DNA from 3 places in the Thalassotalea sp. PLHSN55 genome. Region 3 is predicted to be linked to each of the others. Evidence: predicted binding sites of a transcription regulator. Region 3 holds the regulator's gene; each other region holds the start of a gene.
The links. Region 3 encodes FNR, which switches genes on or off when oxygen is low (the NO sensors DNR and NnrR bind a similar motif). Its sites were predicted from a motif close to TTGATCTAGATCAA; they were not measured.
Positions count from the first base shown of each region.

Region 1: the regulator FNR is predicted to act here: its motif matches at 2,728-2,741, upstream of ACRRSQ_RS08535 (TraR/DksA family transcriptional regulator).
Region 2: the regulator FNR is predicted to act here: its motif matches at 3,070-3,083, upstream of ACRRSQ_RS11250 (bacteriohemerythrin).

Region 1 is NZ_JBPDIH010000003.1:633,317-638,158, reverse strand. Features, by position in the region: gene ACRRSQ_RS08550 (putative nucleotidyltransferase substrate binding domain-containing protein) at 1-1,328, shown strand, start outside; gene ACRRSQ_RS08545 (exonuclease domain-containing protein) at 1,333-2,025, shown strand; gene ACRRSQ_RS08540 (YdcH family protein) at 2,091-2,342, opposite strand; gene ACRRSQ_RS08535 (TraR/DksA family transcriptional regulator) at 2,353-2,667, opposite strand; gene acs (acetate--CoA ligase) at 3,063-4,842, shown strand, end outside.
Region 2 is NZ_JBPDIH010000005.1:55,615-60,456, forward strand. Features, by position in the region: gene ACRRSQ_RS11235 (ethylbenzene dehydrogenase-related protein) at 1-454, opposite strand, end outside; partial or broken gene ACRRSQ_RS11240 (NapC/NirT family cytochrome c) at 560-1,111, opposite strand; gene ACRRSQ_RS11245 (cytochrome D1 domain-containing protein) at 1,199-2,827, opposite strand; gene ACRRSQ_RS11250 (bacteriohemerythrin) at 3,220-3,786, shown strand; gene ACRRSQ_RS11255 (HupE/UreJ family protein) at 4,146-4,842, opposite strand, start outside.
Region 3 is NZ_JBPDIH010000012.1:65,296-70,137, forward strand. Features, by position in the region: gene ACRRSQ_RS18655 (heavy metal translocating P-type ATPase) at 1-1,282, shown strand, start outside; gene ccoS (cbb3-type cytochrome oxidase assembly protein CcoS) at 1,279-1,470, shown strand; gene ACRRSQ_RS18665 (sulfite exporter TauE/SafE family protein) at 1,463-2,137, shown strand; gene fnr (fumarate/nitrate reduction transcriptional regulator Fnr) at 2,183-2,902, shown strand; gene uspE (universal stress protein UspE) at 3,062-3,994, shown strand; gene pyrF (orotidine-5'-phosphate decarboxylase) at 4,089-4,793, opposite strand.

The DNA.
Region 1 (4,842 bases), on a different contig from region 3:
AAGATGCAGCCATTAAAATGACCGAACTAGGTTATTCTTGTTTAATGGTACTTGATGGTGATATTACCGTTGGTATTGTTACTGACAAAGATATTCGTCGTCGGTGTGTCGCCGCCGGGTTAGCAATTAGTGAACCGATCACCACAATAATTACTGATAACCTGACCACTATTGATGTTAAAAGCAGTGCCTATGAAGCGTTAATGATAATGACCAGTAAACATATTCATCATCTGCCTGTAACTGATCAAGGCCAGTTAGCTGGCATGGTTACCGTAACTGATTTGATGAATCATGAAGGGCAAAATGCCGTTAACCTTACCAGTATTATTCATAAAGCCAATTCCGTTAGTGAGCTCGCAGAAATTAGTAAAATGCTGCCTAAGCTGCAAATTCGCATGGCCAAGCTGGGCACTACCGCCGATCATGTTGGTAAAAGTATTAGTGCGATCACTATGGCGTTTACCATTCGTTTAATTGAAATGGCGGAAAAGTTACTTGGACCAGCACCTGTGCCTTACGCTTGGCTTGCGGCAGGATCACAAGCGCGACAAGAGCAATTTGCTCATTCAGATCAAGACAATGCCCTTATTATTTCCAACGACATGAAGGCGGAAGATAATTACTGGTTTTTTGACTTGGCGACCTTTGTTAGCGACGGTTTAGCCGCGTGCGGTTTTATTTATTGTCCAGGCGATATCATGGCGACCAATACCAAGTGGCGGCAACCACAAAAAGTATGGAGTCGATATTTTGATAAATGGGTCGATACGCCAAGCCCGAAAGCGCTATTAAACAGTAGCGTCTTTTTTGATTTAACCACAGTGCATGGCGACGCGTCTTTATTAGAAAGCGTTCGCCAACAAATGCTCGAAAAAACCAAACGTAGTTCGGTATTTATTGCGCATTTATCAAAAAACGCCTTACAGTTAAGACCACCGCTAGGCTTTTTTAGAGATTTTGTATTGGTGCAAGATGGCGAAAATAAAAAGGTACTCGACTTAAAGCACAATGGCATTGCACCTATTGTTGATTTAGCGCGAATTTATGCCCTGTCTGAAGGTATTTCAGCGACCAATACCATCGACCGGCTCAAGCAAGTTGCCGGAACACGCTCACTCACTAAATCGTCGGCGGCCAATTTAATTGATGCTTACGAGTTCTTATCTATGCTGCGTATGCAGCATCAATCAAAACGTATGCAAAGTGGTAAAAGCCCTAATAACTTTTTATCACCAAAAGACTTATCTAAATTAGAGCGAGAGCATTTAAAAGACGCATTTAAGGTGATTAAAACCATGCAAGATGCACGACAGTCGGCGTTTTAATGTGATGAATATTTTTGATCATTTTTTTGGCTATGAAGCAAAAAGAAAAAGGTTGCTAAAAAAAGTGCCTGAAGGGGCGCTACGTGACTTTCTTTCGGTGCCATTTCCCGACAAACACCAGCTTTTTGTTGATACGCCAATTCTGTCGGTTGATTTCGAAACTACTGGCTTACATGCAAAAAATGATAAATTACTGAGCATTGGCTGTGTCGATTTATTTGCCAATCGTATTCCGCTGCGTACCAGTTATCACCAAATAATTCGCACTAAAGGGCAACTCAAAGCTGACAATGTCACCATTCATCAAATCACCGATAGCCAAAAAGACCAAGGCCAATCGCTACAAGAAGTAGTGGAGGCGTTGCTAAAAGCGCTAACGGGAAAAGTGATGTTAGTACATTTTGCTCGCATTGAACGTGAATTTTTAAAACAAGCCTGTGTTGAGCTTTATGGTATTGCCCCTGTTTTTCCGATGATAGATACCTTAATGGTGGCAAAAAAGCGTTTAGACAATCGAGATGTTTCCTACGATCCGTCAGAGCTTCGCCTTTCTTCTTTACGCCATAACTATGAATTGCCTGAACATTTTGCCCATAATGCCCTAAACGATGCGATTGCCACTGCAGAGCTGTTAATGGCGCAGGTCAGTCGTATGCGTCAGCCGCATAAAGTGCGACTGGCGGATTTATTGTTGTAATTGAATAGCAAAAAAATCAGCAAGTGGGGGCTTTGCTGATTTTAATGTTTGCTGTGTGGTGAGTGTTAGGCTGATGCGGCTTCTTTTTTCAACATTACAAATAATTGGTCTTTTAAATTTAACCGTTTTAATTTGACACTTTCCAAATATTCGTCAGTGGTATTTTCTACTCCTTGCTCAATACGAAGCACTTCATGATCAACTTCATGGTATTGCTTGAATAATTTTGCAAAATGATTGTTATTCATTTTTAGGTGATGAATTTCATCATTAAACTCTGGAAACTCGTGGTGTAAATCATGCTTTTCTAATGCCATGTTGTAGCTCCTAAGATGCGCAATTAATGCAAATGTTGGTATAAGGTAAAACGTTCAAACGTTTTGGATCGATCATTTCTGCACAGCCAGTGCAAATGCCATACTGATCGTTCTCAAGTCGGTGTAACGCTTCTATAACTTGTTGTAATTCGACTTTCGCCTCATGATGAATCTCGTCAAGCACTTCATCATTTTCACTTTCGGTTGTTTGCTCGGAGAAGTCAGCTGAACGGCCTTTTTTAAAGTCAGCTTCTATTGCAGAAATGCGTTTTGATAACTGCAATTTCTTTTCGGTGAGTGTCGCTAAAATTTCTTCGTTGTGCATGTCTTCTTCCTTAATTCTTTTGTCCACAACTTCATTCTATGCCCCTTGTCTAGGAATACTTTGATCTAGCTTAAAAAAGCGAATTGAACTTTAAAATAACCCTTAGCCGTTATATGTGGTTACTACTGAACCTTGTTTGCAAGTATTGGCTTTATTTTTGATACAGACAATAGATACAAATAATGGGCAGTATTTTTATTGAACGAATATCATGGGGTGCAACAAAATTTGTCGTTAAGCTGTGTCATTATTTTAGTGATACAGCAAGGCGTTAAGCTTTTTTTGCAGTCTTAGACTTAGGTCTAATTCCCAGCTGTACAAATTTTGATTATTTTATTAGGTAATTTCAAAAAACTATTTATGAGCTGTAGTTTTTAGCAGCGGAGATGCAAATTATGAGTGAATCAGGTAAGTCTGATATTTTTTATCCAAGTGAAGAAGTAATCGCCCAAGCTAATGTGAGTGATTATGAAGCTATGTACAATTATTCAGTGAATGACCGTGAAGGTTTTTGGGCTGAACAAGCAGAAACATTAAGCTGGTATAAAAAATGGGACAGTGTGTTAGATGACAGCAACGCCCCATTTTATAAGTGGTTTGATGGTGGTGAAATCAATATTGTTCATAACGCAATTGACCGTCACTTAGAAAATGCTAATCGCAACAAAATGGCGATTATCTGGGAAGGCGAAAATGGTCAGGTTCGCAACTACTCATACAATGGTTTAAACCGTGAAGTTTGCCAATTTGCCAACGTATTAAAAAGCATGGGTGTTGAAAAAGGCGACATCGTTACCATTTACATGCCGCAAATTCCAGAATTGGTATTCGCTATGCTAGCTTGTGCCAAAATTGGTGCAATTCACTCGGTTGTTTATGGTGGTTTTAGTACAGAAGCACTTGCTTCACGTATTGACGATGCGCACTCTCGCGTTTTAATTACCGCTGATGGTGGCTGGCGCCGCGGTAAGCAAGTTGATTTAAAAGGCATTGCCGACGATGCTATGAAGCGTACGCCGTCAATTGAAGTGTGTATTTGTGTTAAAAATAACGGCTTAGACGTTGAAATGGAGCCGGCACGTGATTTTTGGTTACACGACTTAACAGCATTACCCATTGCTAGTTCAAAGTGTGATACCGAAAAAACTGAAGCTGAAGATCCACTATTTATTCTCTACACCTCAGGTACCACAGGTAAGCCAAAAGGTATGTTACATACCCATGGCGGTTACTCAGTTTATACTTCAACCACACACCGTATGGCGTTTGATATTAAACCGCAAGACAGATGGTGGTGTGCGGCTGATCCAGGTTGGATCACCGGTCACAGTTATATTGTTTACGGGCCACTAATTAATGGTGCAACTATCATGTTATATGAAGGTGCTCCTAACTACCCTTACCCGAACCGTTGGTGGCAAATTGTTGAAAAATACGGCATTAACATTTTATACACTTCGCCTACGGCGATCCGTGGCTTAATGCGCTTTGGTGACCGTTGGCCGAAGAAACACGACCTTTCAAGCTTGCGTTTATTAGGTAGTGTTGGTGAGCCAATTAACCCAGAAGCGTGGCGTTGGTACCATCATGTTATTGGTCAAGATAAGTGTCCGATTATTGATACTTGGTGGCAAACCGAAACCGGTGGTTTCATGATTTGTCCACTGCCTATCACGCCATTAAAACCAGGTTCGGCAACTAAGCCATTCTTTGGTAATGAAATGTCGATTATTGATGATGACGGTAACGAAGTTGGCACCGATGAAGAAGGTAAGCTAATTGTTAAAAACCCATGGCCGGGTATGGCGCGAACTATCTTCAAAGATAACGAGCGTTACGCAGACCTGTATTGGAGCCAAAAAGAAAATGGCGAGTGGCATTATTTAGCTGGCGACAGTGCAAAAATTGATGAAGACGGCTACATTTGGGTTATTGGCCGTATGGATGAAGTATTGAAAGTAAGTGGTTATCGCTTAGGTACTTCTGAAGTGGAAAGCGCCTTAGTAAGCCACCCGAAAGTAAGTGAAGCTGCGGCCGTTGGTTTGCCACACGAACTTAAAGGTAACGCCATTCATACTTACGTTATTTTGCAAGCGGGTGTTGAAGGTGATAAAGCGCTTGAGTCGGAATTACGTGCTCATGTTGGTAATGAAATGGGTAAAATCGCCATGCCAG
Region 2 (4,842 bases), on a different contig from region 3:
AGTACAAATTCTCAGCGTCATGGGTTGCATCAATGGTTACTGGAATGCTGCCACGTTTGCCTGGAATTAAGTTAGGCTCAAGCTCTTTTTCACTTTCACCTGAAACAATGAGTTGTCCAATATCAGCAATTTCTTCGCCGTGACATTCAATACAGCGGTCACCTTTAGTAAAGGCGCGTTTGCCACCGTGATTACGACCTAATATCCACTCAATTGAGGCAGTACCAGGGAAGAATAATGGAATATCAGCACTATTTGCTTTACCCCAATCAACGTTAATATTACTCGCTGTTGGTGCGCTGTCACCTGCCGAAGCGGATGCGGCACTTGCGCTGCTACCGGCGTTAGCTAATGCTGCTGCGACTGCTTGTTCAATTTTTTGTTGCGTTTTTTCAGCAAAAGCTGCTTTTTCTGCTTTTTCTTTTGCAGCGGCTTCAGCTTCTTTAGCTTCCACTCGTGCTAAACCTTCTTTATAAATTTTAGGGATCTCACGAATATATTCTGGATTAGGCGCTTCGATAGCTTCTAATTCTTCATCCGTTAACTGATCTCTAACGCCGTGATGCGCAATACCTTTATGACAATCAATACATGTTTGACCTGTTTCGAAGGCATTTAAATGCTGTTTACGGGCACGAGGTTTTTGAAATTCAGGGTTCATTGACTCAAAATTGTGACAGTTACGACATTCACGGGAGTCGGTTGTTTTCATATCTGACCATACGCTTTTTGCTAACTCTAAGCGATGTTCATTGAATTTTTCAGGTGTGTCTATTTTGCCGGTCAACCAATAAAACACTTCACGTGATGCTTTGATTTTACGAACAATTTTATGGATCCAAGGTCGAGGAACATGACAATCAGGACAACCTGCTCGAACACCTGTTCTGTTTGAATAGTGAATGGTAGGCGTATACTCTTGATATACATTGTCTTCCATTTCGTGACAGCCAATACAGAATTCTGTGGTATTGGTTGCTTCCATTCCGGTATTAAAGCCACCCCAAAAGATAATGCCTACAACGAAAAAAACTACAGCACCTGCGACTGTAGTGCCTAGCATAAGTCTTCTATTCCAAAAACTAGGTTTGTTTAAAGTGTTATTTGCCATAATTAACTCTAGCTATTTACTGCTTTAAAAAAAGCGGGCATGACACACGCCATGCCCGCACTTTGTCATTACTACAAAAGCTAATGATTAAGTTTTGTGGTTTATACGGTTGTAAACGTTAAACTTACCAGTTGGTGTAGTTAAACCTTTAATACGCGCTTTCTCTTTAAGAGTTTTTGCATCGTATACTACGATTTCACCAGTTGGGTTGCTGTTATCTTTACGGTTCCAAACAGATACCCAAACTTCAGAGCCATCTTCGTTGAATTCCATGTGAAGTGCAGCTTTACCTTCTTCTTCTGTTACACGGATAGTTTTAACAATTTCACGAGTTTTCTTATCGAATACTTGTACAGATTGTTGAATTTCTGGCTCAGGGTGTTTAAGTTGATCAGCCCATACATAGTCTGAAGTTTCGTGAGTACGGATGAATACACCAGCACCGTCAGTTTCAACTTCATAACATAGTTTCCATGCTTGGTCAGGGTGACCGATTGGATCGTTACCCCATACTGATACAAGCCCTACACCTAAGTGAGTAGTACCGCCAACAGGGCCACATTTTGAATCAACCCAGTTAGCACCAGGACCTGGATGTGGTAATGAGTCAACGTCAATCATTTTCTCAAGCTTGCCGTCTTTAGTATCAACTACCACCATTTTGTTTGATGCGTTAGCAGCAATTTGGAAGTAGCGACCTGAAGGGTCGAAGAAACCATCATGTAAGAATTCAGCCGATTCTATTGCGGTAATGTTTAAGTTGTCTAAGTCAGTGTAGTCAACTTGCAACATCTTACCGGTTTCTTTAACAGCTACGATAAACGCAGACTCGTTTGGCGCAGTGTAGATTGCAGCAACACGTGCTTCGTTAATGTATTCACCTTTGGTGTTGTAACCACGAGTAGAAACAACTTTAAGTGGATTAAGTGTTTCAGCATCCATAATTACAAAGTGAGCAGGCCAGTAACCACCAGCGATTACGTATTTACCGTCACCTGATACAGCGATATCACGTGCATCATATGCCATCTTAGTTTCAGCAACTAACATCTTGCCTGGTTTTTGCCATAAATCGATCTTGTTAACTTTACCGTCACGACCGATGGTGTACCAGAAACGACCTACATCTTTAGCATGATCTTTCTTGTGGTGCTCAGTACCTTTAATTACGTGTACCGCATAACCCGTATCGATATGATCGATGATTTCTTTTGTATCACCATCAACGATTGCCGCTTTACCCGCGTCACGTTCGATAACGACAAAGAAGTTTTTCCAGTTACGACCATGAACAGGTTTAGTTGGGTAATCTTTTGGAGCAACATACTGCTTAGTGTGAGAGCGCATTTGCTCTAAAGACATTTCCGGTGGTACCGGAGGAGTCATTTGAATAAATGTTGATAAATTAGCAATTTCTTCTTTTGTGAACAAATCGTCAAAGTTGTTCATACCGCCTTCAGTACCTAGAGCAATAATTTTCTCTAAACGCTTTTGGCCTTTTTTCAACATGTTTTCTGGCTCAAGGTTTTTACCCGTTGCACCTTTACGTAGTACACCGTGACAACCAGCACAACGTTGGAAGTAGTGTAATTGAGCTTTTTCAAAATCAGCTTTAGATAAAGTTGGCTCGGCAGCACTCACATTCATGCTAAGACCAGTAGCAGCAATACCAATAGCTAAACTAAGTGCTGATAATCCATGCTTAAGTGTTTTCATCGGTTAATCTCCAGATGTTATATTTACATTTTTTTATTTGCTGACAACATAACCAATTACAATTATCAGCAGAATTTTTCGCTAAACATGCGGAAATAAACTTTATAATTCAACCGCATAAATCTAACTTTACAGAAACCTGCTCCCTTCGCTTTCGATACACTCTTCTTACAAAGTTGTTAAAAAATGTTACCAAGTGCGTTGGAATGTGTTCACTATCTAAGAAAATGAGGTCGTACAACCTGACGCAGATCAAGTTTTGAAAAAAATAGTTGGAATTAAAGAAAGAGTTTGATCTAACGCAATAAATACCAGTGTTTTAATGACTGTTCACGTTTATTAGTATTAACATTAGCCCACTTAACACACTAAAAGCTTTTGGAATTACCTTTATGACACGTCGTATCAAAGCCCTAATTTACGCTGCAATTGTTTGCCTTGTTATTGTGGCAATCTTTCTAGGATTCTTGTCAGGCTTTGACAATGTAATTTCTTGGATACTTATTATTGCGCTGGTTTTAGTTTCTGTTCTTTACAAAAAGAATAAAAATAGTCATCAAATACAATGGAAAGATGAGTACAGCGTTGGTGTGCAAATTTTAGATGATGATCATAAAAAATTAGTGCAATTGCTAAACCAATTTACCACGGCATACGATTATGCAATGAGTGAAAGTTTCGAGCGCCAAGCGTTAGAAGACTTAGTTGACTACACTAAAACGCATTTTTCACGTGAAGAAAAAATAATGGAAGAAAACGATTATCCAGATATAGTGGCGCACAAAGAGCAACACAAAAAAATGATCGCGCAAGTCGAAACCTTCGTCGACTTGTACAATATTAAAGGGCATGACGCGCTCGATGAAGTAAGCACTTTCTTGTCAAAATGGTTAATCAATCACATTAACGGTACCGACAAACAATACACTAAACACTTAAACGATCGCGGCGTAGCTTAAACGAAAACTAGCGACAGAGAATACAAAACGCTTCCCGATATAAAGGCTAACTTAGGTAATAAGGTTAGCCTTTTTCTTTACTTTATTGTATTTTTACCTTCAATCATCAGCATTTAAAGCGATACAAAACAAGTCATTATAATGCATCACCTGTATGGCTGTAGGGGCTTAAGTTATGCTTTAAGCTTATAGTCTGTGCCTATAAACCTTTGAATTATTGCTAGGTGAGTAATTAATGCGCTTGGTATTAACGCGTTAAAAGCCATTATTCTCTAATTAAAAAATCAGGATAAAAAAAACCGCTCTTTGTTCAGAGCGGCTTTGATAATTTTAATGACTTTTAAATCGCTAATGCGTGATTAGAATACCGATAGGCGTTCTAAAAACCACATCATTGCAATAGTACCTGCACAGTAACTAACGGCCCAGCGAATCTGTTTTTCGGTAAGAATGTTTACCATAGAAATGAGCTTAAATACCGTCAGTAATACCGCTAAAAACATCAACTGACCAATTTCAACACCCACATTAAAGAAAATTAAGGCGGTAACTTTTTCTTGGGCTGGCAAACCGATTTCGGCAAGTACTGAGGCAAAACCAAAACCATGCAACAAACCAAAACTAGACGAAACCAATACCGGATAGCGCAGCGTTATGCTGTCTTTCTTCTGTTTAGCGATTTCTATTGCTAAGAAAATAATACTCAATGCAATTACCGCTTCTACTGGTGGAATATCTAAGGCAAACACACCGGTTGCCGCCATAATCAAGGTTACCGAGTGAGCTAGGGTAAAACCACTGATGGTCAGTAATAGTTTTCGACGTGTTGACGAAATGTACACCAAACACGCAACAAATAATAAGTGGTCTAAGCCCACTAAAATATGTTCGATACCCAAAATGGTGTAAGTTGATATTACATTTTCAGCCGCAATTTCACCTTCAACCTTAAAGCTTTGATTTTCTGCATTAAGTACGCGCGTAATTGTTTGGCCGTTTTCATCGACGATTCGCAATAATACGTCGTTGTTAGACATCAACAAGCCATCAATATTA
Region 3 (4,842 bases):
TAAGAAATCGATTGGTGAAAAAGTTTTTGCTGGTACCGTAAACGGTGATGGCAATTTAACTGTTGAAGTAAAGCAAATAAGTAGCCATTCATTTTTAAGCCAGCTGATTCGTTTAAGTGAACATTCTCAAGCTCATAAACCCAAAATTGCCAAATTATCAGATAAAATTGCCCAATATTTTGTTGCCGTTATTTTAGTTACCGCAATTTGTACCGCTCTTTATTGGCATCAACATATGCCAGAGGAAGCGTTTTGGATCACGCTATCTGTACTCGTCGCTACCTGCCCTTGCGCGTTGTCATTAGCAACACCTACCGCCTTAACTTGTGCAACCACACGGTTAAATAAAGACGGTATCATGATCAAATCAGCTCATGTAATGGAAACAATCCCAAAAATTTCAACCATGGCATTTGATAAAACAGGTACATTAACCAACGGCGAGTTTACCATTGTGCATGTCGATGTAATTGATGAACAATTTACAAAAGCACAATTGCTAGCAATTGCCGCAGCACTTGAATGTCATTCTCAACATCCATTAGCTAAACCGTTTAGCCAATATCGAGATTTTTCTTATCAGTGTGAAAAGCCAACGGTAGAGCCCGGTTGCGGGGTTTCGGGCCTAATTAACAATCAGAAATTTGCGATTGGTAAACCTACTTGGCTACTCAATAAAAGTGAACTGTCTCAATACGAAAACAAACAATGTTTACTGACTCAGGATGGACAAGTCATTGCATCGTTTACGTTACGTGATGATATTAGAGAAGATGCAAAAGACCTGCTCGATTATTTGACCAAGCAAAATATTAGTTCATTAATGTTATCTGGTGACAATGCGGCAGGTTGTCTCGCCGTAAAAGAAGCGCTTAACATTGCCACAACTCATAGTGGCTTAACCGCGCTTGATAAAATGGAATTGCTCAAAGAGCGACAAAAATCGCATACGGTTGCTATGGTAGGCGATGGTGTGAATGACACACCGGTATTCGGCGCTGCACATATCGCAATTGCAATGGGCAGCGGTACCGATATCGCCAAAAACGGCGCAGATGTTATTTTGTTGAATAATCAACTCGCTTCAATTGAACAATTGCAAAAAACCGCCATTAAAACTAAAAAAATTGTTTGGCAAAATTACCTTTGGGCATTTGGCTACAATGCCATAGTATTACCGCTTGCTGTAGCAGGATTTATTACGCCTTATATGGCGGTTATCGGCATGTCGTTAAGTTCAATACTTGTTATTACTAACTCGCTAAGGTTATTAAAAAAATGAGCATCATTTACGTTCTGATCCCTATTGCTATTTTATTAACAGCCCTCGGTATTTATTTATTTTTTTGGGCAGTAAAAACAGAGCAATTCGATGACTTAGAAAAGCAAGGCATGAGCATCTTGTTTGATGAAGAAGGTAAAGATAAAAAAGCCGCTGAATCCAAGCCTACCGAATCGAACAATGATTAACATGCCATTAGACTACCTATCAGCTTTCATTATCGGATTATTAGGCTCAGGTCACTGCATAGGCATGTGCGGTGGTATTAGCTCATTATTAACTTCAGCGATCCCTGGCGAAAAACCTAAAGCGTCTTTAGTTTTAGGGTATAACCTAGGCAGAATACTTTCCTATAGTCTAATTGGCGCTATTGTCGGTTTTACTAGTTCAATTGCCGTTAGAAATATAGGCGTGCCGGTAATTGGTTTACGCCTGATTTCCGGCGTATTTTTAGTATTACTTGGTTTATATATTGGCCAATGGCTTATGTGGATCAGTAAACTGGAAAAATTTGGCCAATTTATCTGGCGTTACTTATCACCATTAAGTAAACAAATCCTTCCAGTTGATAGCACAAATAAAGCGATTTTATTAGGCGCTATTTGGGGCTGGCTGCCCTGTGGTTTGGTTTATTCAACCTTAACCTGGGCATTAGCTAGCAATAGTGCTTTTTCGGGCGCATTTATCATGTTCTGCTTCGGATTAGGCACATTACCAGCGCTTTTAACGGTTTCATTTGGTTTTTTTAATATAAAAAACATCTTGAAAAATACATATTTTAGAAAAGCATTAGCATTAGTTACAATATTGTATGGAATTTTCACTATATCGTTTGCATATAGGCAATTGTTTTAATATGATCTTAGTCAATAAGTTTGATGCTAAGTTATTTAGGTAGTTATGCAAAATCGTCACTGTTCAGGTCAACAACACATTCATTGTCAAAACTGTAGTATCAGTGAGCTATGTCTACCTTTCTCCCTTAATGACAAAGAGTTGGACGTTTTAGATAAAATTATCGACCGTAAACGTCCTATCCATAAAGGTGAGCAAATTTTCCAAGATGGCGAAAAGATGCAAGCATTGTATGCTATTCGTTCAGGCACATTTAAAACTTTTACGGTAAATGAACAAGGTGAAGAGCAAATTACGGGCTTTCATTTAGCTGGTGATTTATTGGGGTTTGACGCGATTGCCGAATCAGAGCATCCTAGTTTTGCAAAAGCACTCGAAACATCAATGGTTTGTGAAATCCCCTACAACACGTTAGATACGTTATCTAACAGTATGCCGAAACTTAAAAAGCAAATTCTTCGTTTAATGAGTAATGAAATTCGCGAAGATCAAGAAATGCTTACACTGCTTAATCGTAAAAATGCTGAACAACGTTTAGCAACCTTTATTAGTGCATTAAGTGCGAGATACCACGATAGAGGCTTGTCGTCAGTTGAATTTCGTTTATCAATGACTAGAAGTGACATTGGTAACTATATTGGTTTAACCGTTGAAACAATTAGCCGTTTATTCAACCGTTTTCACAAAAGCGGTTTAATTAAAATCGACGGTAAACTTATTACCATTTTAGATATTACCAAACTCAATGAAGTTGCTGGCCTATAGGCTAGCAACCCACTGATTCCCCTTCCTAATTAAAATTTAAACACTTGTTTAATTATTTTCTAACTATCACTATAAACTTGATATAAAACAAAATACTATCATTTCTGGTAAGGCACTATTAAACTGTAATTAAGCGTTAATTTTTGCCAAGGTGAAATGATGGAAAAATATCAAAAAATTCTTGTAGTTATCGACCCAACCACAGATGAACAAAAAGCGCTAAAACGCGCGATAGAGCTTGCGAAAAAAACAGGCGCTAGCATTACTGCATTTTTATCTATCTTTGACTTTTCCTATGAAATGACCACAATGCTGTCAAAAGACGAGCGTGAAGTCATGAGACAATCTGTGATCACAGATAAACTACAATGGATTGACACTGCCATAGACGCACTAAATGACGGTAACCTCACTATTGAAAGCAAAGTGGTGTGGCACAACCGCCCTTTTGAGTCGATTATCAATGAAGTACTAGAGTATAACTTTGATATCGTTGTTAAAGGTACTCATCAACACGATAAACTCAAATCAGTAATATTTACACCAACAGATTGGCATTTATTACGTAAATGCCCTTGTCCGGTATTATTAGTTAAAGATCATTTATGGCCAGAAAATGGTAAAATTCTTGCAGCTATCAACGTAGGAAGTGATGAAGAAGAGCATCAGTTACTTAACGATAAAATCACTGAAGAATCCCTTAATTTATCTAAAATTATCAAAGCGCAAGTTCATCTAATTAACTCATTTCCGGGTACTCCGGTTAATATTGCCATTGAAATTCCTGAGTTTAACTCTTCTGAATACAATGATGCCATGCTCAAGCACCATCAAGAAGCGATGACAGAGCACGCTCAGCGCTTTAATATTGCTCCTGAGCGTGTATCCGTTGAAGAAGGCTTACCTGAAGACGTAATAGAAAATGCTGCCAACAAACTAGATGCAGAGCTCGTCGTACTTGGAACTGTAGGTAGAACAGGAATATCGGCGGCCTTTATTGGTAATACTGCAGAGCATGTTATTGATAGGTTAAATTGTGATGTATTAGCACTTAAACCAGAAGGTTACATTTCCCCGTTAGATTACGATTAAAAAATTAATATCGGATATTGGAAATCACATAAATAAAAAGCCTAACTACCGTAAGTAGTTAGGCTTTATATTTCTTATACGTTAATTTATTTAGTTATTTAGTTAGCGATTGATTAATCTGTTGTAAGACCGCATGTGGGTCATCAGCTTTGGTTATCGGACGGCCAATCACTAAATAGTCTACGCCAATATTTACTGCCTGCTCTGGAGTCATAATACGCTTTTGGTCGTCTACGTTACTACCTGCTGGGCGAATACCAGGAGTCACTAATTTAAAATCTTGTCCTAGGTCTGCTTTTAGCATTTCAGCCTCTTGAGCCGAACAAACAACACCATCTAAGCCCGCTTGCTTAGTGAGCGCCGCTAAATGTTTAACCTGCTCAGCAGGTGATTTAGTAATACCTAAACCTATCAAGTCACTTTCTTCCATACTGGTAAGTACTGTTACCGCAATAAGCAATGGCGCTTTCTCACCATAAGGCACAAGTGCTTCTTTCGCTTTTGCCATCATTTTTAAGCCGCCAGAGGCATGCACGTTAACCATCCAAACGCCAAGCTCAGCAGCTGCAGTTACCGCTTTAGCAACCGTGTTAGGAATATCGTGAAACTTTAAGTCTAAAAACACGTCAAAACCACGTTTAACCAGCTCACGTACAAAATCAGGCCCAAAGTAAGTAAACATTTCTTTGCCGACTTTTAAGCGACAATCACTTGGCTGAATTTTATCAACAAAAGCTAACGCATCTGCTTGTTTATCAAAATCTAAAGCTACAACAACTTTTGGATCATTCACTTTCATATTCCTCTAATTCTTTAATTCTTTAATTCTTTAATTCTTTAATTCTTTA